3 regions of the Amycolatopsis sp. ATCC 39116 genome follow, and region 2 is predicted to be linked to each of the others. Evidence: riboswitches for the same ligand, from Rfam matches in the RefSeq annotation. Region 2 holds a riboswitch; each other region holds the start of a gene.
What was found. A riboswitch is a leader RNA that binds a small molecule or an ion and turns the genes downstream of it on or off. The one in region 2 is predicted to bind thiamine pyrophosphate.
Positions count from the first base shown of each region.

Region 1: linked by a shared signal. The riboswitch ahead of thiC (phosphomethylpyrimidine synthase ThiC) and the one ahead of AMY39116_RS0335300 (thiamine ABC transporter substrate binding subunit) in region 2 are both predicted to bind thiamine pyrophosphate.
Region 3: linked by a shared signal. The riboswitch ahead of thiO (glycine oxidase ThiO) and the one ahead of AMY39116_RS0335300 (thiamine ABC transporter substrate binding subunit) in region 2 are both predicted to bind thiamine pyrophosphate.

Region 1 is NZ_AFWY03000004.1:163,694-172,902, reverse strand. Features, by position in the region: gene thiC (phosphomethylpyrimidine synthase ThiC) at 1-1,492, opposite strand, end outside; TPP riboswitch at 1,485-1,611, opposite strand; gene AMY39116_RS0306970 (MFS transporter) at 1,719-2,912, shown strand; gene AMY39116_RS0306965 (TetR/AcrR family transcriptional regulator) at 2,855-3,424, opposite strand; gene AMY39116_RS0306960 (alpha/beta fold hydrolase) at 3,506-4,228, shown strand; gene AMY39116_RS0306955 (Uma2 family endonuclease) at 4,293-4,844, shown strand; gene AMY39116_RS0306950 (S1C family serine protease) at 4,841-5,755, opposite strand; gene AMY39116_RS0306945 (peptide deformylase) at 5,849-6,403, opposite strand; gene AMY39116_RS0306940 (DUF3263 domain-containing protein) at 6,532-6,849, shown strand; gene AMY39116_RS0306935 (LytR C-terminal domain-containing protein) at 6,846-7,517, shown strand; gene AMY39116_RS0306930 (AAA family ATPase) at 7,570-9,209, opposite strand, start outside.
Region 2 is NZ_AFWY03000056.1:31,261-40,469, forward strand. Features, by position in the region: gene AMY39116_RS0335270 (response regulator transcription factor) at 1-650, opposite strand, end outside; gene AMY39116_RS0335275 (sigma-E factor regulatory protein RseB domain-containing protein) at 795-1,853, shown strand; gene AMY39116_RS0335280 (ABC transporter ATP-binding protein) at 1,850-2,854, shown strand; gene AMY39116_RS0335285 (ABC transporter permease subunit) at 2,851-3,717, shown strand; gene AMY39116_RS0335290 (ABC transporter ATP-binding protein) at 3,714-4,721, opposite strand; gene AMY39116_RS0335295 (iron ABC transporter permease) at 4,724-6,325, opposite strand; gene AMY39116_RS0335300 (thiamine ABC transporter substrate binding subunit) at 6,322-7,362, opposite strand; TPP riboswitch at 7,385-7,495, opposite strand; gene AMY39116_RS0335305 (4a-hydroxytetrahydrobiopterin dehydratase) at 7,529-7,819, shown strand; gene AMY39116_RS0335310 (hypothetical protein) at 7,884-8,102, shown strand; gene AMY39116_RS48195 (hypothetical protein) at 8,344-8,877, opposite strand; gene AMY39116_RS48200 (hypothetical protein) at 8,861-9,181, shown strand.
Region 3 is NZ_AFWY03000004.1:174,781-183,989, reverse strand. Features, by position in the region: gene AMY39116_RS0307045 (N-acetylglucosamine kinase) at 1-461, opposite strand, end outside; gene AMY39116_RS0307040 (SIS domain-containing protein) at 458-1,465, opposite strand; gene AMY39116_RS0307035 (GntR family transcriptional regulator) at 1,593-2,321, shown strand; gene AMY39116_RS0307030 (hypothetical protein) at 2,490-3,386, shown strand; gene AMY39116_RS0307025 (alpha/beta hydrolase) at 3,440-4,351, opposite strand; gene AMY39116_RS42340 (hypothetical protein) at 4,344-4,568, opposite strand; gene AMY39116_RS0307015 (TetR/AcrR family transcriptional regulator) at 4,644-5,228, shown strand; gene thiE (thiamine phosphate synthase) at 5,628-6,284, opposite strand; TPP riboswitch at 6,316-6,424, shown strand; gene thiO (glycine oxidase ThiO) at 6,419-7,525, shown strand; gene thiS (sulfur carrier protein ThiS) at 7,525-7,725, shown strand; gene AMY39116_RS0306995 (thiazole synthase) at 7,730-8,491, shown strand; gene AMY39116_RS0306990 (MarR family winged helix-turn-helix transcriptional regulator) at 8,577-9,008, shown strand.

The sequences.
Region 1 (9,209 bases), on a different contig from region 2:
ACTTCGGCCCGCACATCGAGCAGAAGTGCGCCGTCTTGGCGGGCTCGGCGGGCAGTGTCTCGTCGTGGAACGAGCGCGCGGTGTCCGGGTCGAGCGAGAGGTTGAACTGGTCGGTCCAGCGGAACTCGAAGCGGGCCTTGGACAGCTCGTCGTCCCAGTCCTGGGCGTACTGGTGGCCCTTGGCGAGGTCAGCGGCGTGCGCGGCGATCTTGTACGCGATCACGCCCGCCTTCACGTCGTCCCGGTTGGGCAGGCCCAGGTGCTCCTTCGGCGTCACGTAGCACAGCATCGCCGTGCCGTACCAGCCGATCTGCGCCGCGCCGATGGCGGAGGTGATGTGGTCGTAGGCAGGCGCGATGTCCGTCGTGAGTGGACCGAGCGTGTAGAACGGGGCCTCGCCGCAGAGCCGTTCCTCCAGCTCCACGTTCTCCTTGATCTTGTGCATCGGCACGTGGCCGGGGCCTTCGATCATCACCTGGACGTCGTGGGCGCGCGCGATGTGCGTGAGTTCGCCGAGCGTCTCCAGCTCCGCGAACTGGGCGCGGTCGTTGGCGTCCGCGATCGAGCCGGGGCGCAGGCCGTCGCCGAGCGAGAACGTCACGTCGTAGGCGCGCAGGATCTCGCACAGCTCCTCGAAGTGCGTGTACAGGAACGACTCCTTGTGGTGCGCCAGGCACCACGCGGCCATGATCGAACCGCCGCGGGAGACGATGCCGGTCACCCGGTTCGCGGTCAGCGGGATGTAGCGCAGCAGCACGCCGGCGTGCACGGTCATGTAGTCCACGCCCTGCTCGCACTGCTCGATCACGGTGTCCCGGTAGACCTCCCAGGACAGCTTGGCCGGATCGCCGTCCACCTTCTCCAGGGCCTGGTAGATCGGCACCGTGCCGACCGGCACCGGGGAGTTGCGCATGATCCACTCGCGCGTTTCGTGGATGCGCTTGCCGGTGGACAGGTCCATGATCGTGTCGGCGCCCCAGCGGGTCGCCCACACCATCTTGTCGACCTCCTCCTCGACCGACGACCACACGGCCGAGTTGCCCATGTTCGCGTTGACCTTCACCAGGAAGTTCTTCCCGATGATCGCGGGCTCGCTCTCCGGGTGGTTGCGGTTGACCGGGATGACCGCCCGGCCCGCGGCGACCTCGTCGCGCACGAACTCGGGCGTGACCCGCTCGCGCGCGGCGATGAACTCCATCTCGCGGGTGATCACGCCGGCCTTGGCGAAGCCCAGCTGCGTGTTGTGCTCCCGGTTCGCGATCCAGTCGGCACGCAGCGGCGCCAGTCCACTGTGGACGTCGATCGTGACGTCGGGGTCGGTGTACGGGCCGGAGGTGTCGTAGACGTCGAAGTGGTCGCCGTTGGTCAGCTCGATGCGGCGGGCCGGGACCTTCAGCCCGTTTTCGGTGTGGTGGTAGACCTTCCGGGATCCGGTGATCGGCCCGGTGGTCACGGTCGGCGCGACGTTCTTGCCGTTTTCCAGCGTCGTCACTAGAAATACTCCCTACGCCGGCATTACCCGGTCAGGTTCAGCGGTCGGCGGCGCCGGGTCCCAACGGACACCAGCCGCCCTCTCAGCCCGCCAAGGCGCGAGCTCCCGCGTGTTCGGTTGTCCGTCCGACCATGCCACGTCGCGCGGCAGACCTCAAGAGCACGACGGTGAGACCGCTCACCCGCGCTGGAGTTTCACACCGGTGTCAGCCCCTAGGTTGACGATCATGCGAACCACGGCCGCGCTGATCGCGCTCGGCGCCTGTCTCTTCGTGGTCGTCACGGCGGAGACGCTCGTGATCGGACTGCTGCCCGCGTTGTCGGCCGACCTGCGGGTGCCGGTGCCCTCGGCCGGCCTGCTCGTGGCCGGGTACGCGCTGACGGTGACCATCGGCGGTCCGCTCGTGACCGCCGCGACCCTGCGGGTGCCGCGCAAGGCGGCGCTGCTCGGGCTGGTCGCGGTGTTCGCGGCGGGCAACGCGCTCGCGGCGAGCGCGACCGGGTTCGGCGTGCTGCTGGCCGCGCGGGTCGTCACCGCGCTGACGCACAGCACGTTCTTCGCGATCGCGCTCGTGCTGGCCGCGTCGATGGTCCACCCGTCGAAGCGCGGGTGGGCCATCGCGTTCGTGTCGACCGGGCTGAACCTGGCGACCGTCCTCGGCGCGCCGCTGGGCACCCTCGCGGGTGAGGCGTACGGGTGGCGGACGTCGTTCTGGTTGCTGGCGGCCGTGGCGCTGGCCGCGATGGCGGCGGTGGCGCTGCTGGTGCCCGCCGCCCGGACCGCGGAACCGCCGCGGCTGGGACCGGAGCTGCGGGCGCTGGTGACGCGGCCGGTGCTGGTGCTGCTGGCGGTGACGCTGGTGACGGAGACCGGGTTCTTCGTGGCCTACACCTACCTGTCGCCGATCCTCGGCCGGATCTTCCCGCCCGGCGGGGTGGTCGTGCTGCTCATGGTGTTCGGCGCCGGGGCGCTGTGCGGGAACCTGGCCGGTGGGCGGCTCGCGGACCGGTGGCCGTGGGCTTCGCTGCGGGCGCTCATCTCGGTGCTGGCGGCGGCGATGGTCCCCTTCGCGGCGATCGCTTCGGTGCGAGCCGGGGCGGTAGTCGGCGTGTTCGCACTGGGCGCGGTGGCGTTCGCGCTGGTCCCCGGGTTGCAGACGCGGGTGGTGGTGGCCGCCGCCGGAGCGCCGACGCTGGCGGTCGCGGTCTACACGTCGATCTTCAACCTGGGCATCAGCGCGGGCGCGTGGCTGGGCGGGCGCGCGTTGTCGGCCGGTGCCGCGCTGGGCGCGTTGCCGCTGCTGGGGGCGGCCGGCGTGCTCGGCGGGCTGGCCGTGTCGGCTCTCCACCGCGCCCGAGCTCTTCAGTCCGGCCGGCGCAGCCCGGCGACGAGCATGCCGACCAGGCGGCGCGCGTCGTAGGGGTGCTTGCTGCTCGCGCCCGCACAGAGACCGCCGATGCCGCGCATCAGCTCGTACGCGTCGAGGCCGTCGCGGATCTCGGCCGACGCGGCTTCGAGCAGCTGTGTGCAGACCGGGACGAGCCGCTCCAGGAAGTACGAGTGCAGCGGGTCGTAGCAGGGGTCGTCGGACTGCAGCACGGCGGGCAGGCCCTGCTTGGTGATCACGAAGTCCACGAACCGGTCGAGCCACTCCGCCAGGGCGGCGTACGGCGTCGCGCTCGCGGCGAGCAGCGCCGGACCGGCCTCGGCGAGCGCTTCCACCTGGTGCCGGTAGACCGCGATGATCAGGTCCGCCCTGGTGGGGAAGTGGCGGTAGATCGTGGCGGTCCCGACGCCCGCCTTGGCCGCGATGTCGCGGATCGGCGCCTCCACCCCGGACGCGACGAAGACCGCGGCCGCCGCGTCGAGCAGGGCTTTCTGGTTGCGCCGCGCGTCGGCCCGCTTGGGTGCGCTGTCGTCCACGCCGTCCATTCTCCCACCCGGTGGTAGCTAAGCGGGACACTGTCCCGTATGTTAACCGGGACAGTGTCCCGTTTCTGATCGGAGTGAACGATGACGACCTACCTGCTGGTGCACGGCGCGTGGCACACCGGGGAGTGCTGGACGCGGGTGACGCCGTTGCTGGAGGCGGCCGGGCACCGCGTGCTCGCGCCGACGCTGACCGGCTACGGCGACACGGTGCACCTGGCCGGGCCCGAGGTCGGCCTCGACACGCATGTCGCGGACGTGACCGGGCTGATCCGCGCGGAGGACCTCACCGACGTCGTGCTCGTCGGGCACAGCTACGCCGGGCTGGTGATCTCGTCGGTGGCGAACGAGTTGCCGGACCGGATCGCGCGGCTGGTGTACCTGGACGCGATGGTCCCGGAGGACGGCGAATCCGCGGCGGACGTCCTGCCCGTCACCCAGGGGCTGATCGACCTGGCGCTGGCCTCCGAAAGCGGCTGGCGCGTCCCGCCGATGCCCGAGCTGCCGCCGCCGGCCGGCCTGTTCGGCGTCACGGATCCTGATGACATCGCCTGGCTGCGCACGATGCTGTCCGACCAGCCGGTGCGCTGCCTGCAGCAACCGGTGCGGCTGGACAACCCGGCGACGCGGGCGATCCCGCGGACGCACATCCACTGCACGGTGAAACCGGAGGGCTTCTCGCGCCGCCCCGTGCCCGCCGTGCAGCCCAACGGAACGCCCGCGGAGGTCTGGGAACTGCCCACGGGCCACGACTGCATGATCACGACGCCGGTGGAGCTGAGCGAGCTGCTGCTGAAGCTCGCCTGAAGGCCGCGGACTGACGTGCCGGACCGCGGTTGACCACGGGAAACGCCCTTCTAGGCTGCGGCACGTGGGCGACTGGGAGACCCGGCTTCGCGAGTGGCAGAACCTCGACGTGCCGGAGGGCTGGCGGGCGGAGATCACCGCGGCAGGGGTGACGTTGACGCCGCTCGTCGACAACGGGCACAGCAGGATCGCTGCGTCGGTCCATCGCGCCTTGGTGCGGGCGGTCCCGGAGGACCGGGCCATCGTGCAGAAGCTCGGCGTCTCCATTCGGGGCGCGAGCCGGCTCTACGTGCCCGGCCTGGTCGTGGTTCCGCACCACGAACTGCTGTCGCGCCCGGACAACGTGCCCGTTCCGGCGGAGGCCGCGGAACTGGTGGTGGAGATCGTCTCCCAAGGGAACGCCCGCACGGATTGCGTCGAGAAGCTCTGGGCCTACGCCCAGGCGCCGGTGCCCCTCTACCTCCTGATCGACCGGTACGCCAAGCCGAAGCCGTCGGTCACCCTGTTCTCGGATCCCGTCGACGGGCACTACCGCCGCTCGGAGCAGGTGTCCTTCGGCGAGGAGATCCGCCTGCCCGCGCCGTTCGACCTCGTGCTCGCGACCGCGGCCTTCTAACTCACCAGCTCGCTCGGCGTCGCGAACACGTCGACCATCGCGCCGTTCCTCAGCACCGTGATGGCCAGCCTCGTGCCGATCACCTCGGCGAACAGCTGCCGCTGGATGTCCTGCGCGTCCGTGATCCGCGAGCGCCCCACGGTCAGCACCAGGTCGCCCGGCCGCAGCCCCGCCCGTTCGGCCGGCCCGCCGCGCACCACCTCCACGATCCGCAGCCCCGCGCGCTGCCCGGTGTGCTCGGCGACCTCGTCCGGCAACGGCGCCGGCACCCCGACCACCCCGAGGTACGCGCGCCGCACCCGGCCCTCCACCAGCAGCGTGTCGATGATCCGCCGGGTGGTCTCGTTGATCGGCACCGCCAGACCGAGGCCGAACCCGGCGACCGCCGTGTTGACGCCGACCACCCGGCCCGCCGAGTCCGCCAGTGCGCCGCCCGAGTTGCCCGGGTTCAGCGCCGCGTCGGTCTGGATCACATTCTCGATCACGCGCCCAGCGCTGCGGGTGCGCACCGGCAGCGACCGGCCCAGCGCGCTGACCACGCCCGCGGTCACCGAACCGGCGAGCCCGAGCGGGCTGCCGATCGCCACCACGAGCTGCCCGACAACCAGCTTGTCCGCGTCGCCCATCCGGGCCGCGCTCGGCGCTTCCGACGCGCGCAGCACGGCCAGGTCCGACAACGGATCCGCGCCGACCACCGTGAACCGCGCCTCGGTGCCGTCCGAGTACGTCGCCGTGCCGTGCGTGCCGCCGCCGACCACGTGCGCGTTCGTCACCAGGTGCCCGTCGTCGGCGAACACGACCGCCGAACCACTGCCCCGGGACAGCCGCACGCTCGCCACGTGCGGCGTCACCTCGGCGGCCACCGTGCTCACCGAGCGTGAGTAGGCGTCGAGGGCATCGGTGTCATCCACCGCCACCACCACCCCGCGATTACACGATTACATCAATAACCAGTGTGCGCTCGCGGGCACGCGGAAGCCGCCCCGTTCACCGAGGGCGAAAGCTCACTCCGAGCCGGGCAGCCAGGACAGACCGGGCACGCCCCACTTGTTGCGCTTGAGCATGCGCTTCGCGTCGCGCGCGTGGCGCCCGACCAGGCGGTCCAGGTAGATGTAGCCGTCCAGGTGGTCGGTCTCGTGCTGCAGGCAGCGCGCGAAGTACCCGGTGCCCTCGACCTCGATCGGGTTGCCGTCGAGGTCGAAGCCGGTGACCTTGGCCCAGCTCGCCCGCCCGGTCGGGTACGACTCGCCGGGCGCGGACAGGCAGCCCTCCCAGTCGTCGTCGGGGTCGGGCATGGTCTCCGGGATCTCGGAGGTCTCCAGCTTCGGGTTGACCACCAGGCCCTTGTGCCGCACACCCTGGTCGTCGGGGCAGTCGTAGACGAAGACACGCAGGTCGACGCCGATCTGGTTGGCCGCCAGCCCCACCCCTTCGGCGGCGTACATGGTCTCGAACATGTCGTCGGTGAGGGTGCGCAGCTCGTCGTCGAACTTCTCCACCTCGCGGGTGGGGTTGTGCAGCACCGGGTCGCCGGCGATCCGGATCGGGTGGATGGTCACAATCCGCGATCGTACCCAGCGGACGAGCCGTGACGCGCCGGGCCGTGATCCCACAACCGGACCCTCGACCCGTGGTTGAATGGCGCCCGCGGGATCACAACCGTGTGGTTTGCGACTTGAGGAGTCAGATGGACGCCGCGGAGTCGATGGCCGGAGGCGACCGGCCGTCGCCCGAGCCCACCGGCGACGAGGGCGGGCTCACGCCCCGTGAGCTCAAGGTGCTGGCGTTCGAACGCCAGTGGTGGCGCTACGCGGGGGCCAAGGAACAGGCCGTCCGCGAAGAGTTCGGCCTCTCGCCCACCCGGTACTACCAGCTGCTCAACCAGCTCCTCGACAAAGAGGAAGCGATGCGCGCCGACCCGATGCTGGTGAAGCGGCTGCGCAAGATGCGCTCCGCGCGGCAGCGCAAACGGGTCGCCCGGCGACTGGGGATCGAAGCGCTATGAACTTTCTGCAGGGCCTGTCCCGCCCGCTGCGCCTGGCCGGTGTGGTGCTGATCGGGGTCGCTCTCGTGGCGGTCGTGATCGGCGGCATCACCGCGCTGAACGGCGACGGGGACAACGGCCAGACCGCGGCGCCGAGCCCGACGGCCACGGACGGGACGACAGCGCCCACCGAGACCACGGGCGCGACCCCCACTGAGCCGACACCGCCGAGCCCGGTCCCGCCGACCTCCGAAACGCCGCCGCCGGGCCAGCCGACGGACACCGCGACCCCGGGCGGGCCCGGTGGCACGGCGACCCAGCCGGGCGGCACGACGGGCGCCCCTGGCGCGGGCGACGGCGGAGCGGCCGCCGACCAGACCGCCGCCAAGTGGGTGCCGGTGCGGGTCTACAACAACAGCACGATCCACGGCCTGGCCGCCCGCGCCGCCAACGAGCTGCGCGCGAACGGCTGGAACGTCGTCGAGGTCGGCAACTACCCGCAGGGCATCATCCCGACGACGACGGTGTACTACACGCCGGGCACGGACGAGGAGACCGCGGCGCGCTCGCTGGCCACCGCGTTCGGCATGAAGGTCGAGCCGCGGTTCGACGGCATCCAGGACGCGAGCCCGGGTGTCATCGTGATCGTCACCAACGACTACAAGGGCTCGCAGGTCAAGGGTTCCTGAACCCGGGTTTCCGGAAAGGGCGGCCGGCGCTACCGGCCGCCCTTTCCGCGTGTCAGGCCCGGTTCTTCGCGTAGGCCTCCAGCGCGGCCAGCTGCGCCGGGTCCAGCGAGGGCCGCACCGCCTTGCGCGCCGTCTCCAAGTGCGCCGCCGTGACCTCGGCGGCCTCCAGCGACTCGCGCATCGCGGTGAGCGCGGCCTCCCGGATCAGCGCCGCGCAGTCCGCCGCCGAGTAGCCGTCCAGGCTCGCCGCCACCTCGTCCAGGTCCACATCGGACGCCAGCGGGGTGTGGCGGGCGGTGGCGCGGAGGATGTCGGCCCGCGCCTGCGCGTCCGGCGGCGGCACGTACACCAGCCGCTCCAGCCGCCCGGGCCGCAGCAGGGCCGGGTCGACCAGCTCGGGCCGGTTGGTCGCGCCGAGCACGACCACGTCCCGCATCGGCTCGACCCCGTCCAGCTCGGTGAGCAGCGCGGCGACCACCCGGTCGGACACCCCGGAGTCACCGGACTGGCCGCGGCGCGGCGCGAGCGCGTCGATCTCGTCCAGGAACACCAGCGACGGCGAGGCGTCGGCGGCCTTGCGGAACAGCTCCCGCACCGCCCGCTCCGACTCGCCGACCCACTTGTCCAGCAGCTCGGCGCCCTTGACCGCGAACACGTTGAGCGCGCCGGTGCCGGCCAGCGCCCGCACCAGGAACGTCTTGCCGCCACCGGGCGGCCCGTACAGCAGCACCCCGCGCGGCGGCGCGATCCCCAGCCGCGCGAACGAGTCCGGGTACCGCAGCGGCCACAGGACCGCCTCCGTCAGCGACTGCTTGACGTCGGTCATGTCGCCGACGTCCTCCAGCGTCAGCCCGCCGGTCGCCAGGCTGTCCGAAGTGGACATCGAGATCGGGCGAACCGACTGCAGGGCGTCCAGCAGGTCCTGCTGCGAGATGCGCGGCTCCTCGACGTCCCGCTGCCGCAGCGCGGCACGCACCGCGGCGTCCCGGCGCAGCGCCAGCAGGTCCGCGGCCACGAAACCCGGTGTCCGGTCGGCGATGCCGCCGAGGTCCACAGTGGATTCCAGCGGCACGTCGCGCAGCAGCACGCGCAGCAGCTCGGTGCGGATCCGGGCGTCCGGCTGCGGGATGGCCAACTCGCGGTCGAGCAGGTCGGCCGCGCGCAACCGCGGGTCACAGGCCTCCGGGCGAGCGGTGGTGGCGACCACCGCGAGGTCCGGGCGCGTCAGCGCGCCACGCAGCTCGTCGAGCACCACGGTCGCGACGGGCGGCGGCTGCGTCGCCGGCAGCAGCGTGTCGATGTCGGTGAGCAGCAGCACCGCCGGACCGCCCGCGGCGGCCTGGTCGATCGCCTCACGCAGCCGGGTGGCGATCGCGTTCGGCTCCAGCACGGCGATCGACGGCGCGGCCAGCGTGACCAGGCGCAGGTCCTCGGCCGCGGCGACCGACCGGACGAGCGTCGTCTTGCCCACGCCCTCCGCGCCGGACAGCAGCACCCCCAGCCGGGCCGAGGTGCCCAGCCGGGCCAGCAGGTCGGGGCGGCGGAACGTCAGGTCGACCCACTCGGCCAGCGTGCGGGCCTGGTCCTGCGCGCCGCACAGGTCGCTGACCGGCGGGGCGGGCTCCTCCGGTTCGGCGATCACCTCGGGTTCCACGCGCGGGGCCACCGTCGCCGGTGCGCTCGACCGTGCGC
Region 2 (9,209 bases):
CGGACGGTCCGCACCAGCGCGCCCGCCCCGACCGCGTCGAGCTTGCGGCGCACGTACCCGACGTAGACCTCGACGACGTTGCGGGTCGCGGCCTGCTCGTCACCCCAGACCGCACGCAGCAGCTCGTCCTTGGTGACGACCGTCCCGGCTCGCCCGACCAGCACTTCGAGCAGGCTGAACTCGCGCGGGCTCAACGCGACCGGGTCGTCGTGCCAGTGCACCTCGCGGGTGGCGCGGTCGACGACGAGACCGCCGATCCGCAGCGGCCCGCGCGTCCCCTCGCTGGAGGCGCGCCGCAGCACCGCGCGGATCTGCGCGACCAGCACGACGAACGAGAACGGCTTGACCAGGTAGCCGTCGGCGCCCAGGTCGAGCCCGTCGGCCTGGTCGACCTCGCCGTCCTTGGCCGACACCATCAGCACCGGCGTGGTGATGCCCTGCGCGCGCAGCGCCTGCAGCACCCGGTACCCGGACAGGCCGGGGAGCATGATGTCCAGCAACAGCACGTCGAACGACCCGGTCTGCGCGAGGCGCAGGCCGCTCGGGCCGTCGGGGGCGGTGACGACGTCCATGCCCTCCGCGCGCAGCCCGCGGTGCAGCGCCTTGCGCACACCGGGCTCGTCGTCCACCACGAGGATCCGAGGGTTCACGGTTGTCTAGCATGCCCGGTTTTTCCAGCTCGGGCGCGCGCTCTCAGCGGTCTCTCAGCATCTCAGGGCCATCTCAGGGCGGATCGAGGAGTGTCAGCGGCGGGGAAAGAGCACACTGGTGCTCGGTTGACACAGGGAGAAGAGATGCAGCCGAAGACGAAGGCCATCACCGCCGCGGTCACCGGGTCCGCGCTCGGCGCCGCCGGGCTCGCCTGGCTCGCGATGCCCGCGGCCGCGGGCGAGGCGCCCGAGTTGCCGCCGATCAGCGCGGAGGAGCTGGTGCAGTCGGTGGCCACCACCAAGACGCCGGCGCTGGCGGGCACGGTCGCGGTGGACAACAACCTGGGCCTGCCGGTCTCGACCCTGCCGGGGGGCGCGAGCCTGGACATCGACGCGGCCCGCGTCTACAACGACGGCGCGGGCAACAGCAAGCTCGCGATCGAGCAGGGGGCCAGCGAGCACACCGTCGTCCGCAACGGCGCGACCGTGTGGACGTACAACTCGGCGTCGAACGAGGCCACGAAGGTCACGGTGCCGCCGGAGGCGCTGCAGAAGCCGGAGGAGTACCAGCTCAGCGACCCGGCGACGGCGACGACGCAGGTGCTCGCGAAGGTCCGCGAGAGCAGCACCGTGACGGTCGAGGGCACCGCCCGCGTCGCCGGACGCGCGGCGTACGAGCTGGTGCTGACGCCGAAGCCGACCGAGCGCACGCTGTTGCGCGAGGTGCGCGTCGCGGTCGATGCCGAGAAGCGCGTGCCGCTGCGCCTGGCCGTGATGACCTACGGCACGTCGGACCCGGCGTTCCAGGTGGCGTTCAGCGACATCGCGTTCGCGCCGCAGCCGGCGAGCGAGTTCCAGTTCACCCCGCCGCAGGGCGCGAAGGTGACCGAGGAGCAGGCGCCTGCCGAGCACCCGGACCAGCGGGCCGTCGAGGACGCGGTGCAGGTCAGCGGTGACGGCTGGGACAGCGTCCTGACCGGTTCGTTCCCGGCCGAGGCGCTGGCGCCGCAGCAGGGCGAGCGCGGGCAGAACGTGGACCCGAAGGCCCTGCTGGCGCAGTTCGGCAAGCCGGTCAGCGGCGCGTTCGGCACCGGCTACGTGATCACCACGAAGGTCGGCACCGCGCTGGTCACCGACGACGGCCGCTTCGCCGTCGGCGCGGTGCCGGAGCAGGTGCTGATCGAGGCTCTGGGAGCGAAATGACGGAGACACTGCCGGTGGGCGCTTCGGTCGAAGCGCCCACCGCGGGTCCGGCACTCGCCGCGCGGACCAGGGGGCTGCGCAAGGTGTACCGGACCGCGGTCGCGGTGGACCAGGTCGATCTGGACGTGCCGGAGGGCGCGGTGCTGGGCATGCTCGGGCCGAACGGGTCGGGCAAGACCACCACGATCCGGATGCTGCTCGGCCTGGTCCGCCCGACCGAGGGCGAGGTGGAGCTGCTCGGTCACCGGATGCCCGACGGCGCGCCGCGTGCGCTGCCGGATGTCGGCGCGCTGGTCGAGGGGCCGGGCTTCCACCCGTTCCTGTCCGGGCGGGAGAACCTGCGCCGCGTCGCGGCCGCCGAGCCGCGGCTGTCGTCGGCGGCGATCCCCCGCGCGGTCGAGAACGCGCTGGAGCGGGTCGGGCTCGGGCACGCCGCGCACCGGCGCTACCGGGGGTACTCGCTGGGCATGAAGCAGCGGCTGGGGCTCGCCTCCGCCCTGCTCGTGCCGCGGCGGATGGTCGTGCTGGACGAGCCGACGAACGGCCTGGACCCGGCGGGCACGCGGGAGATCCGCAACATCATCGGCGAGCTGCACGCCGAGGGCGTCACCGTGCTGGTGTCCTCGCACCTGCTCGCCGAGGTCGAGGCGACCTGCACGCACGTGGCGGTCCTGCACGACGGCACGGTGGTGGCGCAGGGCGAGCTGGACGAGCTGCTGGAGTCCGGCACGCCGTCGCTGGTCGTGTCCACTCCGGACGGTGACAAGGCGCTCACCGCCCTGCGCGACAACCGCATCCCCGGCCGGCTCACGCCGGAGGGCGTGCGGGCGGACCTGAGCGCGGCGACCGCGCCGCAGGTGATCGAGACGCTGGTGCGGGCCGGGGTGTCCGTGCACGAGGCGAAGCGGGCCCGCACCGGGCTGGAGGACCTGTTCGCGCGGCTGACGCAACGGGATTCCGAAACCGGGGGCCTGCCGGATGTGGACGAGGGGGCGTCATGACGGCGACACTGGACGCGGCGCCGGTGGAACGGTGGAGTGTGCCGTTCCACCGGCTCTACCGCGCCGAGCTGCGGTGGATCTTCCGCCGCCCGCGCACGCTGATCGTGCTGGGCCTGCTCGCGCTGATCCCGGTGATCGTCGGGATCGGGCTGACGATCGCGGGCGACAGCGGCGGCGGGCCCAGCGGTGGTGAGGGCGACAACGCGCTGCTGGCGTCCGCAGCCGGGAACGCGCTGGTCCTGCCGCTGGCCACGCTCGGGCTGACGCTGAACCTGATGCTGCCGCTGGTCACGGCGATGTCGGCGGGCGACGCGCTGGCCGGCGAATCGGCCGTGGGCACGCTGCGCGGGCTGCTGCTCGCGCCGGTGAGCCGCGGCAGGCTGCTGCTGATGAAGGCGCTCGGGGTCGCGTCCTTCACGCTGGCCGCGGCGCTGCTGATGGCCGTGGTCGCGATGGTGACCGGGCTGGTGATCAACGGGACCGGATCGCTGTTCACGCTGTCCGGCAACACGCTGTCCTTTGTGGACGCCTTGGGCCGGGTCGCGCTGGCGGCGGTGTGGGTGACGCTGCAGCTGTGGGCGGTCGGGGCGATCGCGCTGGCGATCTCGGCGTGCACCGAGCACCCGATGGTCGTCGTGGTGTCGATGCTGGCCGGCGTCGTGGTGTCGACGGTGCTGCTCCTGCTGTCGGCGGTGGACTGGCTGCACCCGTTCCTGCTGCCGCAGTCCTGGACCGCGATCGCGGACATCCTGCGCGATCCGATCCCGGCCGACCAGCTCGGCGAGGGCGCGATCCGCGCCGCGTGCTACGTCGTGATCGGCCTGTCCCTGGCCTACGCGCGGCTGTCCACGAAGGACGGTTAGCCGATCAGGGCGACGCCGTCCGGGTCGGGGGCGATGCTGATCTCGTCGCCCGGGTTGACGTCGGCGGACACCGCCGCGACCGCGTCCACCGTGCCTGCGCTCGTGCGCACGGACAAGCGGACGTTGTCGCGGCGGTGCACCTTGCTCAGCACCTCGCCGGTGATCCCGGCGGTCGCGAGTCGCAGCCCGGTGGGGCGCAGGCCGAGCCGGACCGGCCCGTCCGCAGCGTCCGGGATGGCGACCTCGCCGAACGGGCAGCGCACGATCCCGTCCGCCGCCTCGCCGTCGACGACCGTGGTGACGCCGAGGAAGCGCGCGACGTCCTCGTCCGCGGGCCGCCGCCACACCTCGCGCACCGCCCCGGCCTGCCGGATCTTCCCGGCCTGCAGCACGGCCACGCGGTCGGCGAGGGTGAACGCCTCCTCCTGGTCGTGCGTGACGAGCAGCGCGGTGATCTTCGCGCTGCGCAGCATCTCGGCCAGGTCGACGGCCAGCTGCTCACGCAACCCGGCGTCCAAACCGGACAGCGGCTCGTCGAGAAGCAGCAGGCGGGGCTCCGGCGCGAGCGCGCGGGCCAGCGCCACCCGTTGCGCCTCACCGCCGGACAGCTCGGTCACCCGCCGCTTCTGGTAGCCGGCCAGGCCGACGAGGTCGAGCAGCCGGCTCACGCGTTCCGCGCGCGCGGCCGGCGGCATCCCGTGCATCCGCGGGCCGAACGCGATGTTCCCGGCCACGTCCCGGTGCGGGAACAGCTGGCCGTCCTGGAACACCAGCCCGAACCCGCGCTTGTGCACCGGCACGCGGGCCAGGTCGGCGCCGTCCCAGCGCACGCTGCCCGCGGTGATCGGCTCCAGGCCGGTGATCGCGCGCAGCAGCGTCGACTTCCCGGAGCCGGACGGGCCGAGCAGCGCGAGCACCTCGCCGTCGGCGATCTCCAGGTCCACGCCGGAGACGGCGGTGAACGGGCCGTACCGCACGGTCAGGCCGGACACGGTCAACGCCATGGCTAGAACTCCCCCACCCGGCCGGACGCGAGCCGGTCGATCACGATCACCGCGGCCGCGGTGACCAGCATGAGCAGCGCGCACGCCGCGTACGCCATCTGGTTGTTGAGCTGGCCCGGCCGCGCGATCAGCGCCGCGATCGCGACCGGCAGGGTCGGCGTCTGCGGGCGCGCCAGGAAGCTCGTCGCGCCGAACTCGCCGAGCGCGACGACGTAGCCGAACCCGGCAGCGGCGACGACGGCGCGGAACGCCAGCGGCACGTCGATCTCGCGCCACACCCGCGCCGGGCTCGCGCCGAGGGTGGCCGCGGCCTGGCGCAGGCGGTCGTCGATCGACCGCACCACGGGCAGCACCGTGCGGATCACCAGCGGGATCACCACCAGCGCCTGCGCGAGCGGCACCAGCAGCGGCGACCGGCGCAGGTCGCCGGGCAGCGCGTCGAGCGTGATGAGGTAGCCGAACCCGACGGTCACCGCGGACACGCCGAGCGGCAGCATCAGCGCGGCGTCCATCGACTCGCCGACGCCGCGCGCGAGCCGTCCCGGCGACCGGCGCAACGCGACCAGCAGCACCGACGCCGACACCCCTATGACCATCGCCAGCACCGTCGCGTCGGTCGCGGTGCGCAGCGAGTTCAGCGCCGCGTCCCAGCCGGACACCTGGAGCGTGCCGTCGTTGCCGGTGCTGGACAGCGCCCGGTAACCGGCCAGGCTCCAGCCGTCCGCGGTGGACACCGAGCGCACCAGCAACGCGACGATCGGGGTCAGCAGCAGGCCGAGCACGACCACCGCCGCGCCGACCACGGCCCACTCCCCGCCGACCGGGCGGCGCGCGGTCTCCCGGCGCGACCGCAGCCGCAATGCGCTCTCCCGGCGGCGGCGAGCGGCCGCGCCGAGCAGCAGCGCGCCCAGCACGGCGGCGATCTGCACCAGCGACAGCGCCGCCGCGCCGGTCAGGTCGAGCAGGTTCTCGGTGCGCAGGTAGATCTCGGTCTCCAGCGTGCGGTACCGCGCGCCGCCGAGGATCAGCACCACGCCGAAACTGGTGGCGCAGAACAGGAACACGACGGCGGCCGCGGACGTGATCGCCGGCATCAGCGCGGGCAGCGTCACCGAGCGGAACGCGCGCCAGCGGGACGCGCCCAGCGCGCGGGCGGCGTCCTCGGCCCGCGAGTCCAGCAACGCCCACAGCCCGGCGACCGTGCGGCCGACGACGGCGACGTTGAAGAACGCGTTGGCCAGCACGATGGACAGCCAGCCGCCGTCGGGCCACAGCGCCCGGAACGCCAGGCCCACCACCACGGTGGGCAGGACGAACGGGACGAGCACCAGCGTCCGGACGACCGCCACCCCGGGCAGCCGCACGCGCGCCAGCAGGAACGCGACCGGCAGGCCGGCGACCACGGCGATCAGGGTCGAACCGGCGGCCTGCGCGACCGTGAACCAGGCCAGCCGCCACGTCTCGCCCTCGGCGAGCGCGGCGAGCACCTCGCCGTCGACGAAGCCCAGCCGCAGGATCGCGCCGACCGGCCAGGCGAAGAAGACGACCAGGAACCCGAGCGGCAGCACGGCCAGTGCCGCCAGCCCGAGCCCGGCACGGCTCACTGGCCGAGCAAGGAGCGCCACTGCTCGATCCACCGCTCGCGCCCGGCCTGCACCGTCTCGGCGGGCAGGCTCGCCGGGTTCGGCGGCAGCGGGGCGGCCGTCGTCCACGCCGTGGGCAACGCCACGCCCTCCCGCGCCGGGTAGACGTACATGTTCTCCGCCACTGTGGCCTGGAACTGCTGGGACAGCAGGAAGTCGATCACCTTCTGCGCGTTGGCCGCGTTGGGCGAGCCGGCCAGCACACCGGCGTACTCGACCTGGCGGAAGCAGGTGTCCAGCAGCGCCTTCGTGCGCGGCTTGCCGTCCTCGCCGATCTCCGCGGCGGGCGAGGACGCGTAGGACACCACGATCGGCCGCGGCCCCTTGCCGGAGGAGCCGGAGAAGTCCTGGCCGTAGGCCTCCTCCCAGCCGGCGACGGCACGCATGCCGTTGTCCTTCAGCTGGGTCCAGTAGGCCTGCCAGTTCTGCTCGCCGTAGCGGGCGATGGTGCCGAGCAGGAACGCCAGTCCGGGCGAGCTGGTGGCCGGGTTCTCCACGACCAGCAGGTCCTTGTACTCGGGCTTGACCAGGTCGTCGTAGGTCGCGGGCTCCGGGATGCCGCGCTCGGCGAACCAGGTGGTGTCGATGTTGACGCAGACGTCGCCCACGTCGACGGCGGACAGGCGGTGCTCGGAGTCCACGGCGTAGCGCTGCGGGCCGCGATCGGCCTCGGGGCTGGTGTAGGGCGCGAAGACGCCTTCGGTGAGCGCGCGCGAGGCGAAGGTCGAATCGACGCCGAACGCCGCGTCGCCGATCGGGTTGGCCTTCGTGAGCACCAGGGTGTTGGTGAGCGCGCCCGCGTCGCCCTTCTTCACGACGTTGATCATGATGCCGGTCTGCTGCCGGAAGGCGTCGAGCACCTGCTGCGGCGCGGCGAACGAGTCGTGGGTGACGAGCGTGACCGTGGCCGGGCCGTCCTCCGCGTCGTTGCCGGCCAGCGTGCAGCCCGCGGTCAGGGCGGCGACAAGGCCGACCAGGACGCCCGTGCGGAATCTCATGACCACTCCTCGCTCGTTCCGGCGAGAAAGGTCGGGGCCCTCCCTGCGCCGGCATGATCCGGATCAGGTGCGAACGGTCGCGGGGCGAACCCGCCTCTCAGCCCGGTGGACCCGGACTCCCGTGGCAACCGTGCAGCGTACCCGCCGCCGTACCACCATGGAGCACATGGCGGAACTACTGAGCGAAACCGAGATCTCCGAGGCCCTCAACAAGCTGCCGTACTGGCAGCGCGCGGGCGACGCGCTGGAGCGCACGGCCGAACTCGCCGACTTTCCGCAGGCCATCGCGGTGGTCAACCGCGTCGCCGAGATCGCCGAGGGCGTGAACCACCACCCGGACATGGACATCCGGTGGCGCACCGTGACGTTCCGGTGCAGCACCCATTCGGCGGGCGGGATCACCGCGAAGGACGTGTCGCTCGCCGAACAGATCGACGGCACGATCGACGCGCTGTGATCTAGGCCGGACCGGCAACTTCGCGGCCGGTCCCGTGCGTTGCCCCTGGTGGAGGGAACGCACCATGAGGAAGGTTGTCACGCGACTGGCCGCCGTGGGGGCCGCCGTCGCCTTGTTGCTGGGAGTGCTCGCCGGGACCGCTTCGGCGGTCACGTCCACCGCCGTCGAACCGCCGGGCGAGACGCGCGCGGTGGTGGTCGGGACGCTGGCGTTCGGGTTGATGATCGCCGCGGCGGGGGCCGTGTTCTGGTACACGGCGCGACATCGGGGACCACAGGAGTGATTTCGGTCACGTCGGCCGCCGGTCTGTAACGACAGGGGTGTCGTGGGCGCTGTCACGCGCGGAAGTCCCTGCTCACCCCGAGGTTCGCCGCCATGAACACCACGCCCGCCCTGTCGCCGGCCCAGCGCGCCTGGGTCACCGCTCTGGCCACCGTGATCACCCTGCTCGCCGTTCTCGTGCTCGCCGCGCTGGGCTGAGTTCCAGCAGGTCAAAGGCCCGCCGGTACCCCGGCGGGCCTTTTTCACGCGTAGTTGATCTGTGTCCATGACCACTCGTTGGTGACTTTTCCGTGTCCTATTCGTAATGTCACGGGCGGCCATCCCCCGAACGGCCGAAAAGTCCCCTCCCCGAAAATGGTGATCTTCCGAATGGTGGGTCGACATAGATCCAAAGCGAAATCGCTGAGAGTCCCCCTGGCGATCGGCCTGGCCGCGGCGTTCGTGCTGGGCTTCGCGGTCTGGCTGACCGGCAACTTCAGCAGGCAGGACACGGCCAGCATGGCGGCGCAGATGAAGCCGCTGCCGACGACCTCGGCCCCGACGAGCACGTCGAGCAGCACGACGACGCCGCCACCGCCTCCCCCGCCGGTGACGACGACGCCGCCGGTGGCGCCCCCGCCGGTGACGACGACGCCGCCGGTGGCGCCCCCGCCGTCGACCACTTCGAAGTCGACGCCGAAGTCCACGAAGACGACCCCGAAGACGACGACCAAGGCGGCGAACGCCTGCTCGTCGGTGCTCGAGGGCACATTGCCGCACGTGGCGAAGGTGGGCAACCACATCGCCGCGAAGTTCGGCGTGGACGACATCGGCGGCCGAGCGGGCCGCTCCGGCACGAGCGACCACCCCAGTGGCCTCGCGCTGGACTTCATGGTGGACACGTCCACGGGCAACGCCATCGCCGACTACCTGCTGGCCAACCAGTCCGAGTTCAACGTCAAGTACGTGATCTGGAGGCAGCGCTACAACGACGGCAGCGGCTGGTCGACGATGGAAGACCGCGGCGACGCCACGGCCAACCACTACGACCACGTGCACGTGTCGTTCGAGTCGAGCGGATCGGTGAACGTGACCTGCTGATCGGCGGTTACGGGCTCGACGCCCGCAG
Region 3 (9,209 bases), on a different contig from region 2:
AGCCAGAACCCGGAGCCCTCGTCGCCCAGCAGCCAGCCGTAGCCGCCCTCGGTGGCGACCATGCGGCGCTTGCGAATCCGGCCCGCGATCGAGCCGGTGCCCGCGATCAGCACGGTCCCGTCGGGCGCGTCGGTGGCGGCGGCGAACGCGACCTCCGCGTCGGTCAGCACCACCACGCGGTCCAGGCCCAGGTCGCGCCAGGTGCGCTCGAACAGGGCCGCGACCGCCGGGTCGGTCAGCTTCGCGGTGCCGGCCATGCCGACGACGCAAGCGCTTGCCCGGCCGGGGACTTCGGTGGCCGCGCGGATCGCCGCCGCCAGGTTGGCGACCGCCTCCGCGGGCGGGTGCGAGTTCGGGTTGGCGCCGCCCGCGCGCCCGGCACCGAGCACCGTGCCGTCCGCGGCGACCGCCAGCGCACGCGTGGACGTGCCACCCGCGTCGACCCCGAGGACGAACTTCATCGCGTCCTGGTCACCTTGTTCAGCCCGCGCGGGCGGTCCGGGTCGAAGCCGCGGGCCAGCGCCAGCCCGAGCGCGATCCGCTGCACCGGCAGCACCTCCAGCACTGGCGCGAGTTCCTCGGCCACGGACGGTACCGGGATGCGGACCGCGGCGGGCACCTCGCCCGCCGACGACCCGAGCGCCAGCACGTCGGCGCCGCGCCCGGCCACCGCGGTGAGCACGTCGCGCAGGGCGGCTCCGCCCCGCCCGGCGCCGGTGATCGCCAGCACCGCGGTCTCCTCGTCGACGGCCGCGACCGGCCCGTGCAGCAGGTCCGCGCCGCTGTACGCGCGGGCGGCGAGGTAGCTGGTCTCGGCGAGCTTGAGCGCGGACTCCAGCGCGGTCGCATAGGAGTAGCCGCGACCGGTGGTGATGATCCGGTCGACGAAGCGGTACCGGTCCACGGCGCGCTGCACGTCGACCTCCAGCGCCTGCCGCGCCAGCGGTTCGATCTCGGCCGCGGCGGACGAGTCGCCGCCCCGGACGGCGTCGATGAGCAGGTACAACGCGAGCAGCGTCGCGGAGTACGTCTTGGTGGCGGCCACCGCTGTCTCGGTGCCGGCGCCGATGTCGACGGCCAGTTCGGCGGCGCCGCCCAGCGGCGAGGCCGGGGTGTTGGTGACCGCGACGGTCAGCGCGCCCTGCTTGCGGGCGGTCTGGGTGAACTCCAGCAGGTCGGGCGAGCCGCCGCTCTGGCTGACCGACACCAGCAGCACGTCCCGCAGGTCGGGGCGCGCGCCGTAGAGGGTCACCGTGGAGGGCGAGACGAGCCCGGCCGGCAGCCCGAGCAGGACCTCGATGAGGTACTTCGCGTACAGCGCCGCGTGGTCGCTGGAGCCGCGCGCGGCCAGCAGGGCGAATCGCGGCGGGCGCCGGGAGATGGCGGCGGCGACGTCGGCGATCTCCCCGCGGCGGGCCACCAGGCCGCCCAGAACGGCGGGCTGTTCGGCGATTTCCGCGGCCATGTGCTGTCCGGGGTTGCTCATGCTGGATCCCTTCGGAGGTCTAGACCAATGCTACCCCGGGCGCGGTTCCATCCGGAAAGGGTAGTTTCATCCTGCGCCGGAGGCGCGGTTCGAGGAGGAGTCGGTCATGTTGGAGTCAGCCACGCGCGGTCAGCGCGAACCGAAGTACTGGGCGTTGAAGCAGCATCTGCTCGACCTGCTGGAGACGATGCCGCCGGGTTCGCCGATTCCCACCGAACGCTCGCTGGCCACCGAGTTCGCGGTCTCCCGCACCACGGTGCGGCAGGCCCTGGCGGACCTCACCGCCGAGGGCAGGCTGCACCGGGTGCAGGGCAAGGGCACGTTCGCCGCCGAGCCGAAGCTCGCGCAGCGGCTGCAGCTGTCGTCCTACACGGAGGACATGCGGGCGAAGGGTCGCGAGCCGTCGTCGAAGCTGCTGGAGGTCGAGGAGCTGACGGCCGAGCCCGAGCTGGCGAAGCTGCTCGGCATCCGCAACGGCGCGAAGGTGCTGCGGATGCGCCGTCTCCGGCTGGCCGACGGCGAGCCGATGGCGCTGGAGACCACGCACCTGCCGCTCGGCCGGTTCCGCGGCCTGCGCAAACACGTGTCGGCGGGCGGTTCCCTGTACGCGGTGTTGCGCGAGCACTACGGCGTGGAGATGGACAGCGCCGAGGAGACGATCGAGACCGCGCTGGCCGGGCCGCAGGAGGCGGATCTGCTCGGCGCCGACGTCGGCACCCCGATGCTCCTGCTGTCGCGGCATTCGTTCGCCGCGGACGGCAAACCGGTCGAATTCGTGCGGTCCATCTACCGCGGTGACCGGTACAAGTTCGTGACCACGCTGCGGCGCCCGTAACTCCCCAAGATCCCTTGCGTTGTCAAGGGATCGTTAAGCCCGTCGTGTCCACTGTGGACGTTGAGAGTGGCCTGCGTCACCTTCCGGCAACGCTGGGAGCATCTCAATCGACAAACACGTTGGACACGATGGGGTTAACACGAGAGGGAGAGCGAACACACCGCGATCATGACCGAGGAGAAGGAAGAGAGCGCCGAGAAGAAGTCCGGGCTGTCTCCGGCGCAGGTGGTGGCGTCGGCGCTGGCCGCGGTGACGGCTGCTTTCCTGGGCTCCACGCTGGGGGTGGCGGGCACGGTCATCGGCGCCGGTGTCGCGAGCATCGTGACGACCGTGGGTGGCGAGATCTATCTGCGCTCGCTGCGCAGCACGCGGGCGGCCGCGCGCAAGACGGCCGAGCTGCTGGCCGTGGCCGAGACCCGGCAGCAGACGAAGGTCGTGCCGCCCGCGGTCGCGCCGCGGTCGACGCACCCGTTGATCAGGCACCAGCAGAACGGGGCCGCGCAGCGAAGACCGGCCACGCAGCTGACCGAGATGCCGACGAGGGTCGTGCACCCGATCACGCCACCGCTGTCCGGCGCGACGCGCCGGATGCCGATGGCCGGGCAGGGCGGTTCCGGGGGCGGCGAGAAGACGGTGTTCATCCCGAAGCCGGTGGACCAGCCGGTCGAGGAGGAGGCGCCGCCCGCCGCCGCGAAACCCTGGTGGAAGAGCCGGTGGACGCTCGCGGTCGCGACCAGTGTGGTGGCGTTCGTGGTCGGGATGCTGGCGATCACCGGCTTCGAGGCGGCGACCGGGAGCACCGTGTCCGGCGGCACCGGGACGACGCTGGGCCGGGTGGTCGGCGGTTCCGGCGGCGCCGAGACGACGACCACGCAGGTCACGACGGTCACCGAGAGCTCGACGAGCGAGGACGAGCGGGCGCCGGCGAGCACGAGCAGCGCGCCGACGACGTCGTCCAGCGCCGAGGAGACCGAGTCCCCCGTGACGACGACGCCGAGCACCAGCGTCCAGGAAACGCCGTCCGCCGCGTCCGAAACGGCGACCACGGCACCGAGCAGTCCTTGATCCGAAACCGGCCACAGGCCCTTCGCGAGTTTTCGCGAAGGGCCTGTTTCGTGTCAGCCGGCGAGCAGGACGGCCAGTTCGCGCGGGTCCTCGGGGCCGAGGTGGGGCGCGTCCAGGTCGCGCACGTCGAACCGGTTGCGCGGGGTCGCTTCGTCGGCCTCCCGGATCATCCGGTCCTGCAGCGCGAGGGGGATGGCCCGGTCCCGCGTGCAGCGCAGGTAGGTGCGCGGCACCCGGCCCCACGTCGCCGGGTCGCCGCGCGCGTCACCGGTGGTCAGGGCCCACGATTCGTCGGGCTCCATCGCGTTCAGGGCGGCGCGGAACGTGCTGTCCGCGTAGTCCGCGGCGAGTGCGGCCTTCGCCGCCGCGAGGAACGCGGGGTCCGCCGACCGCCAGTTCGTCCGCGCCACGCCGCTGGCCTGCGGATCCCCGATGCCGGGAATGGCGGGCAGGAGCGAGCCGGCCGCTTCCGGGGCCAGGAAGCAGTCGAGAACGCTGCGCAGGCGGACGCAGCAGAAGGCGGACAGGTAGACCAGCCGGGCGACGAGGCCGGGGACCTGGTTGGCGACGCCGGTGATCGTCGCGCCGCCGAGGCTGTGGCCGACGAGGACCACCGGGCCAAGCGCCGCCGCCCGGCGGACCACGGCGGTGACGTGCGCGACGGTGTCGGCCAGGGTGATCCCCGCGAGCGGTGACGGTTCGGCCGCGAAGACGGCCAGGTCCTGCGGGGTCTGGTAGCTGACCGGGAAGTGTCCCCGCGGACCGTGGCCGGGGAGGTCGACGGCCAGGGCTCGGTGGCCGGCGAGGGTCAGTTCGGCGACCACCGGGGCGAAGGAGCCCGCGTTGCCGTTGGCGCCGTGGACGAGCACGAAGACCGGGTCCGCCGTGATTGCCTTCGGTGGGGTGCAGCCCGCGGCCGCGAGCGCGGTCGTGCCGAGGAAGGCCCGGCGGCCGAGTTCACGCACGGCCGGTCGCCCTGCTGGTTCGGGTGAGTGCGCAGATCAGCAGGATCGCGCCGACGGTGCCGGCCACGTAGTCGAACCAGCCGGGCAAGCCGGCGGCCCGGAGCAGGCCGGCGACGCCGAACGTGGTGTTCCACAGGGCGTCCGTGACGGCCGAGCCGAAGCCCTGGACGAACAGGAGCGTGCCCACGATCCAGCGGGCTTTCTGGGCGTTGGTCATGGCCCCTCCGTTTCCGATGCGACTGCATCGAAACCGTAGCACGATCCGATGCGCTCGCATCGGTACAGTGGCGACATGCCCAGGAAGATCGACCACGACGACCGGCGGCGGCAGATCGCGGACGCCGTGTGCGCGTTGATCAGCCGCCGCGGGCTGGAGGGCGTGAGCCTGCGCGAGGTGGCCGGTGAGGCGGGCGTGTCGATGGGCGCGGTCCAGCGGTGCTTCAGCACCAAGGAGGACATGCTGGTCTTCGCGCAGGAGCACGTGAACCGGCGGATCAGCGAGCGGGCGCAGGCCAGGATCGGCGGTTCCGCGTCACCGGTGACGATGCTCGCGGAGACGCTGACGGCGATGCTCGCGGCCGACGACCCGGTGGAGGCGCGGGTGTGGATGGCGTTCACCGCGCAGTCGGCGGTCGACCCCGCGCTGGCGGAGGTGCAGCGCGGCCACTACGCCGGGCTGGCGGAGTTGCTCGCCGTGTTGTTGCGGGCCGCGCAGGACGCCGGCGAGGTGCGGGCCGGCGTGGATGTCCCGGCGGAGGCGGAGACGCTCATCGCCCTCGCGGATGGCCTCACGGTGCAGATCCTGCTCGGCCGCCGCGCGGCGGAGTCGGCTCGCGCGATGCTGCACGAGCGGCTCGACCGCCTGCGGGTGGCTTGAGAGCCTCCCGCCGGTCTGGGGCCTCCGGTCTGGCTTGACCGCGGCGGAACCACACTCGGCTGCCGCTCGGGCGAGCCAGGGCCGACGAAGGCCCGTGTCAGTCCAGCTGTGCCCGCAGCGGGCGAGTGGCTGCAGCCGGGTCCTCGGTCTCGGTGATCGTGCCTGCCGTGGGCGCCTCGGGCGACCAGTCGAGATGTGTCCGCGGCGCGGGTGGCGGTGATGGCGCGAGCCACGATCCGTGAGGCGGCCGCCGCCAGCTCCTCGGGCAGCCGGTCGCGTGACGGCCGCTGGCTCGCCCGTGTCTGGGCCAGAGAGCCGCGCGCGGGTGGCGGTGAGGGCGCGGCCGTTCGCCAGCGCGTGCGGTCGGGAGCCCGGGGTTCCAGCGTCGAGCTGCCCGGCTCAGTCCAGCTGCGCCCGCAGCGCACGAGCGGCCGCAGCCGGATCCTCGGCCTCCGTGATCGCCCGCACCACCACGATCCGCGTCGCGCCCGCCGCCAGCACTTCCGGCAGCCGCTCGGCGTCGATGCCTCCGATGGCGAACCACGGGCGCGCCGTGCCGAGCGCCGCGGTCGAGCGCACCAAGTCCAGGCCCGGCGCGGGGCGGCCGGGCTTTGTCGGCGTCGGCCAGCAGGGGCCGGTGCAGAAGTAGTCCACACCTTCTTCCACAGCCGCGGCCTCGGCCTGTGGACGGTCGTGCGTCGAGCGGCCGATCACCGGCTCGTCGCCGATCACCCGCCGCGCCAGCGGCACCGGCAGGTCGTCCTGCCCCAGGTGCAGCACGTCGGCGTCGACGGCCGCCGCGATGTCCGCCCGGTCGTTCACCGCCAGCAGCGCCCCGTGCCGCGCGCACGCCTCCGCCAGGATCTCCAGCGCGGCCAGCTCCTGACGGGCCTCCAGCGGCGCCCCGTCCCGCTTGTCCCGCAACTGGATGATGTCCACGCCGCCGGCCAGTGCGGCGTCGGCGAACTCGGCCAGGTCCGGCCGGTCCCCGGTGCACAGGTAGAGCCGCGCCGCGTCGAGGCGTTTCCTGATCTCGTCACCACTGAGCCCTGGCATGGCCTGAACCCTATCTCGCACGTTAGGGTGGAGGTGTCCGCACGGGAGCCCGAGCCACGGGCTGAGAGGGAGCTGCCAGCGCTCCGACCGTGGAACCTGATCCGGATCATGCCGGCGCAGGGAGCGTGATTCTCATGAGCAACCAGCACGTGGCCGTCGTCGGCGGCGGGGTCATCGGCCTGTCCGTGGCCTGGCGCGCCGCGGCGGCCGGGCACCGCGTCACCGTCGTCGACCCCGCGCCCGGCCGCGGCGCGTCCTGGGTCGCCGGCGGCATGCTGGCCCCCGTCACCGAGGCCTGGCCCGGCGAGGAGGACTCCCTCGCTCTCGGCGAGGAGTCCCTCAGGCGCTGGCCCACGTTCGCGCAAGCGCTTGCGGCAGACGGCGGCGACCCGGGGCTGTCCCGGGCCGGCACGATCGTCGTGGCACTGGACCGGGCCGACGCCGACCAGCTGGACATCCTCGCCGGCTACCTGCGGTCGGTCGGCCGCGAGGTCGAGCAGGTCACCGGCCGCAGGCTGCGCTCGCTCGAACCCGGGCTCGGCGCGGTGCGCGGCGGCCTGCTCGTGCCCGGCGACCTGGCGGTCGACAACCGAAAGCTGCTCCGCGCCCTCGAAGCCGCCGCGCTCGAGCACGGCGCCGAGTTCACCGGCGACGAGGCGGTGGCTGTCGAGCCCGGCCGCGTCCGCACGGCCCACTGCGAGGTCCGGTGCGACGTCGTTGTCGTCGCCGCCGGCGCGCACAGCGCCCGGCTGCACCCGGTGCTCGCGCGAGGTGTCCGTCCGCTCAAGGGCGAGATCCTCCGCCTGCGCGCGCGGCGCACGAGCCTGCCACCGCCCACGCGCACGGTGCGCGCCGTCGTCGAGGGGCGACCGGTGTACCTCGTGCCGCGCGAAGGCGGCGAGCTGGTCCTCGGCGCGACGCAGTACGAGGCCGGTTTCGACGACACCGTGAGCGCCCGCGGCGTGCGTGAGCTGCTCGAAGGCGCCGAGCGGATCTTCCCCAGCGTCGACGAGTACGAGCTGATCGAAACCGCGGCCGGGCTGCGCGCGGCCAGCACCGACACGCTCCCGTTCATCGGTGACCTCGGCGACGGCGTCCTCGCCGCGACCGGTCACCACCGCAACGGTCTGCTCATGGCGCCGGTGACCGCCGACGCCGTCGTGGCTTGGCTGGCCGGGGAGAAACCGCCCGAGGAGGCGCTCGCGGCGGACCCGGCCCGGCTCGGAACAGGAGGGGTCTGATGGAAGTGCAGGTCAACGGGCAGTGGCGGGAGGTCCCCGACGACGCGACGGTGACCGACGTGCTCAAGGCGGTCGACGCGCCCGAGCGCGGCGTCGCGGTCGCCCTCAACGGCGAGGTCGTGCGCCGCGGCGAGTGGACGGCCAGGACCGTCCCCGCGGGCGCGCGGCTGGAGATCCTGACGGCGGTGCAAGGTGGGTGAGGTCATGTTCGACGGCGACCAGCTCGTGATCGGCGAGCACAAGCTCGGGTCACGGCTGATCATCGGAACCGGTGGCGCGGCGAACCTGTCGGTGCTGGAACGGGCGCTCGTCGCGTCCGGCACCGAGCTGACGACGGTCGCGCTGCGCCGCGCGGACGCCGAGGGCGGTTCTGGCGTGCTCGACTTGCTGCGCCGCCTCGGCATCCGGCTCCTGCCGAACACCGCGGGCTGCCGCAGCGCCGCGGAGGCCGTGCTGACCGCGCGCCTGGCCCGCGAGGCGCTGGAGACCGACCTGATCAAGCTCGAGGTGCACGCCGACGACCGGACGCTGCTGCCCGACCCGGTCGAGACGCTCGACGCGGCCGAGCAGCTCGTCGCCGACGGCTTCACCGTGTTCGCCTACACGAACGACGACCCGGTGCTCGCGCTGCGGCTGGAGGAGGCCGGGTGCGCCGCGGTGATGCCGCTGGGCGCGCCGATCGGCACCGGGCTGGGCATCCGCAACCCGCACAACATCGAGCTGATCGTGGCCCGCGCGGGCGTGCCGATCATCCTCGACGCGGGCATCGGCACGGCCTCCGACGCGGCCCTCGCGATGGAGCTGGGGTGCGACGCGGTGCTGCTGTCCACGGCGGTGACCAGGGCGCAGGACCCGGAGCGGATGGCGTACGCGATGCGCTCGGCGGTGGTCGCCGGGCGGCTGGCCCGGCAGGCGGGCCGGATCCCGCAGCGGTTCTGGGCGCACGCGTCCAGCCCGCCGCGCTGAAAAACCCGGCTTCACCTCGGTTTGCCGCGGCGAGCACGTATGGTTTAGCGCACCCGAGCGGTCGGCGAGGCGAAGGAGCTCGAGAGTGGTTGAGTCAACCGAGGACGTCGCTGGGCGGTTGTTCCTCGCCGTCGGCCGGCTGTCCCGGTCGCTGCGGCAGGCAGGCACACCCGGGCCCGGCCACGGCTCCATTTCCGCGCTGTCGACGCTGGTCGCCTTCGGGCCGATGCGGCTCGGCGACCTGGCGGCGAAGGAGGGCGTGGCGGCCGCGACGATGTCGCGGATAGTCGCCTCGCTGGTCGACGCCGGCTGGGCGAGCCGCGAGCCCGACCCGATCGACCGGCGCGCCTGGCTGGCGACGGCCACCCCGCAGGGCGAGCGGATGCTGCTGGACCTGCGGTCGACGCGGGTGCACGAGCTGCAGAAGCGGATCGACCGCCTGTCGCCGGAGCACCAGGCCGCGCTGGGTCAGGCGCTGCCGGCGCTGGAGGCGTTGCTGGCCGGCGACGAGAGCTGACCCGCGCCCGGGATGCGCGGTGGCTGGGAGGCGCCGCTCGCGGCCGGGGGTGCTGAATTCGCGCCCGGAGAGCGGGCTCGCGCCGGGGAGAGCGGAACTCGCGCGCGGGTGCTGAATTCCCGCCTGGGAGTGCGACTCCGCCCGAGAGCGTGGGACCCGCGGGAACCCGCGCCCCGGAGCGTGGGCCCCATGGACCGGAGC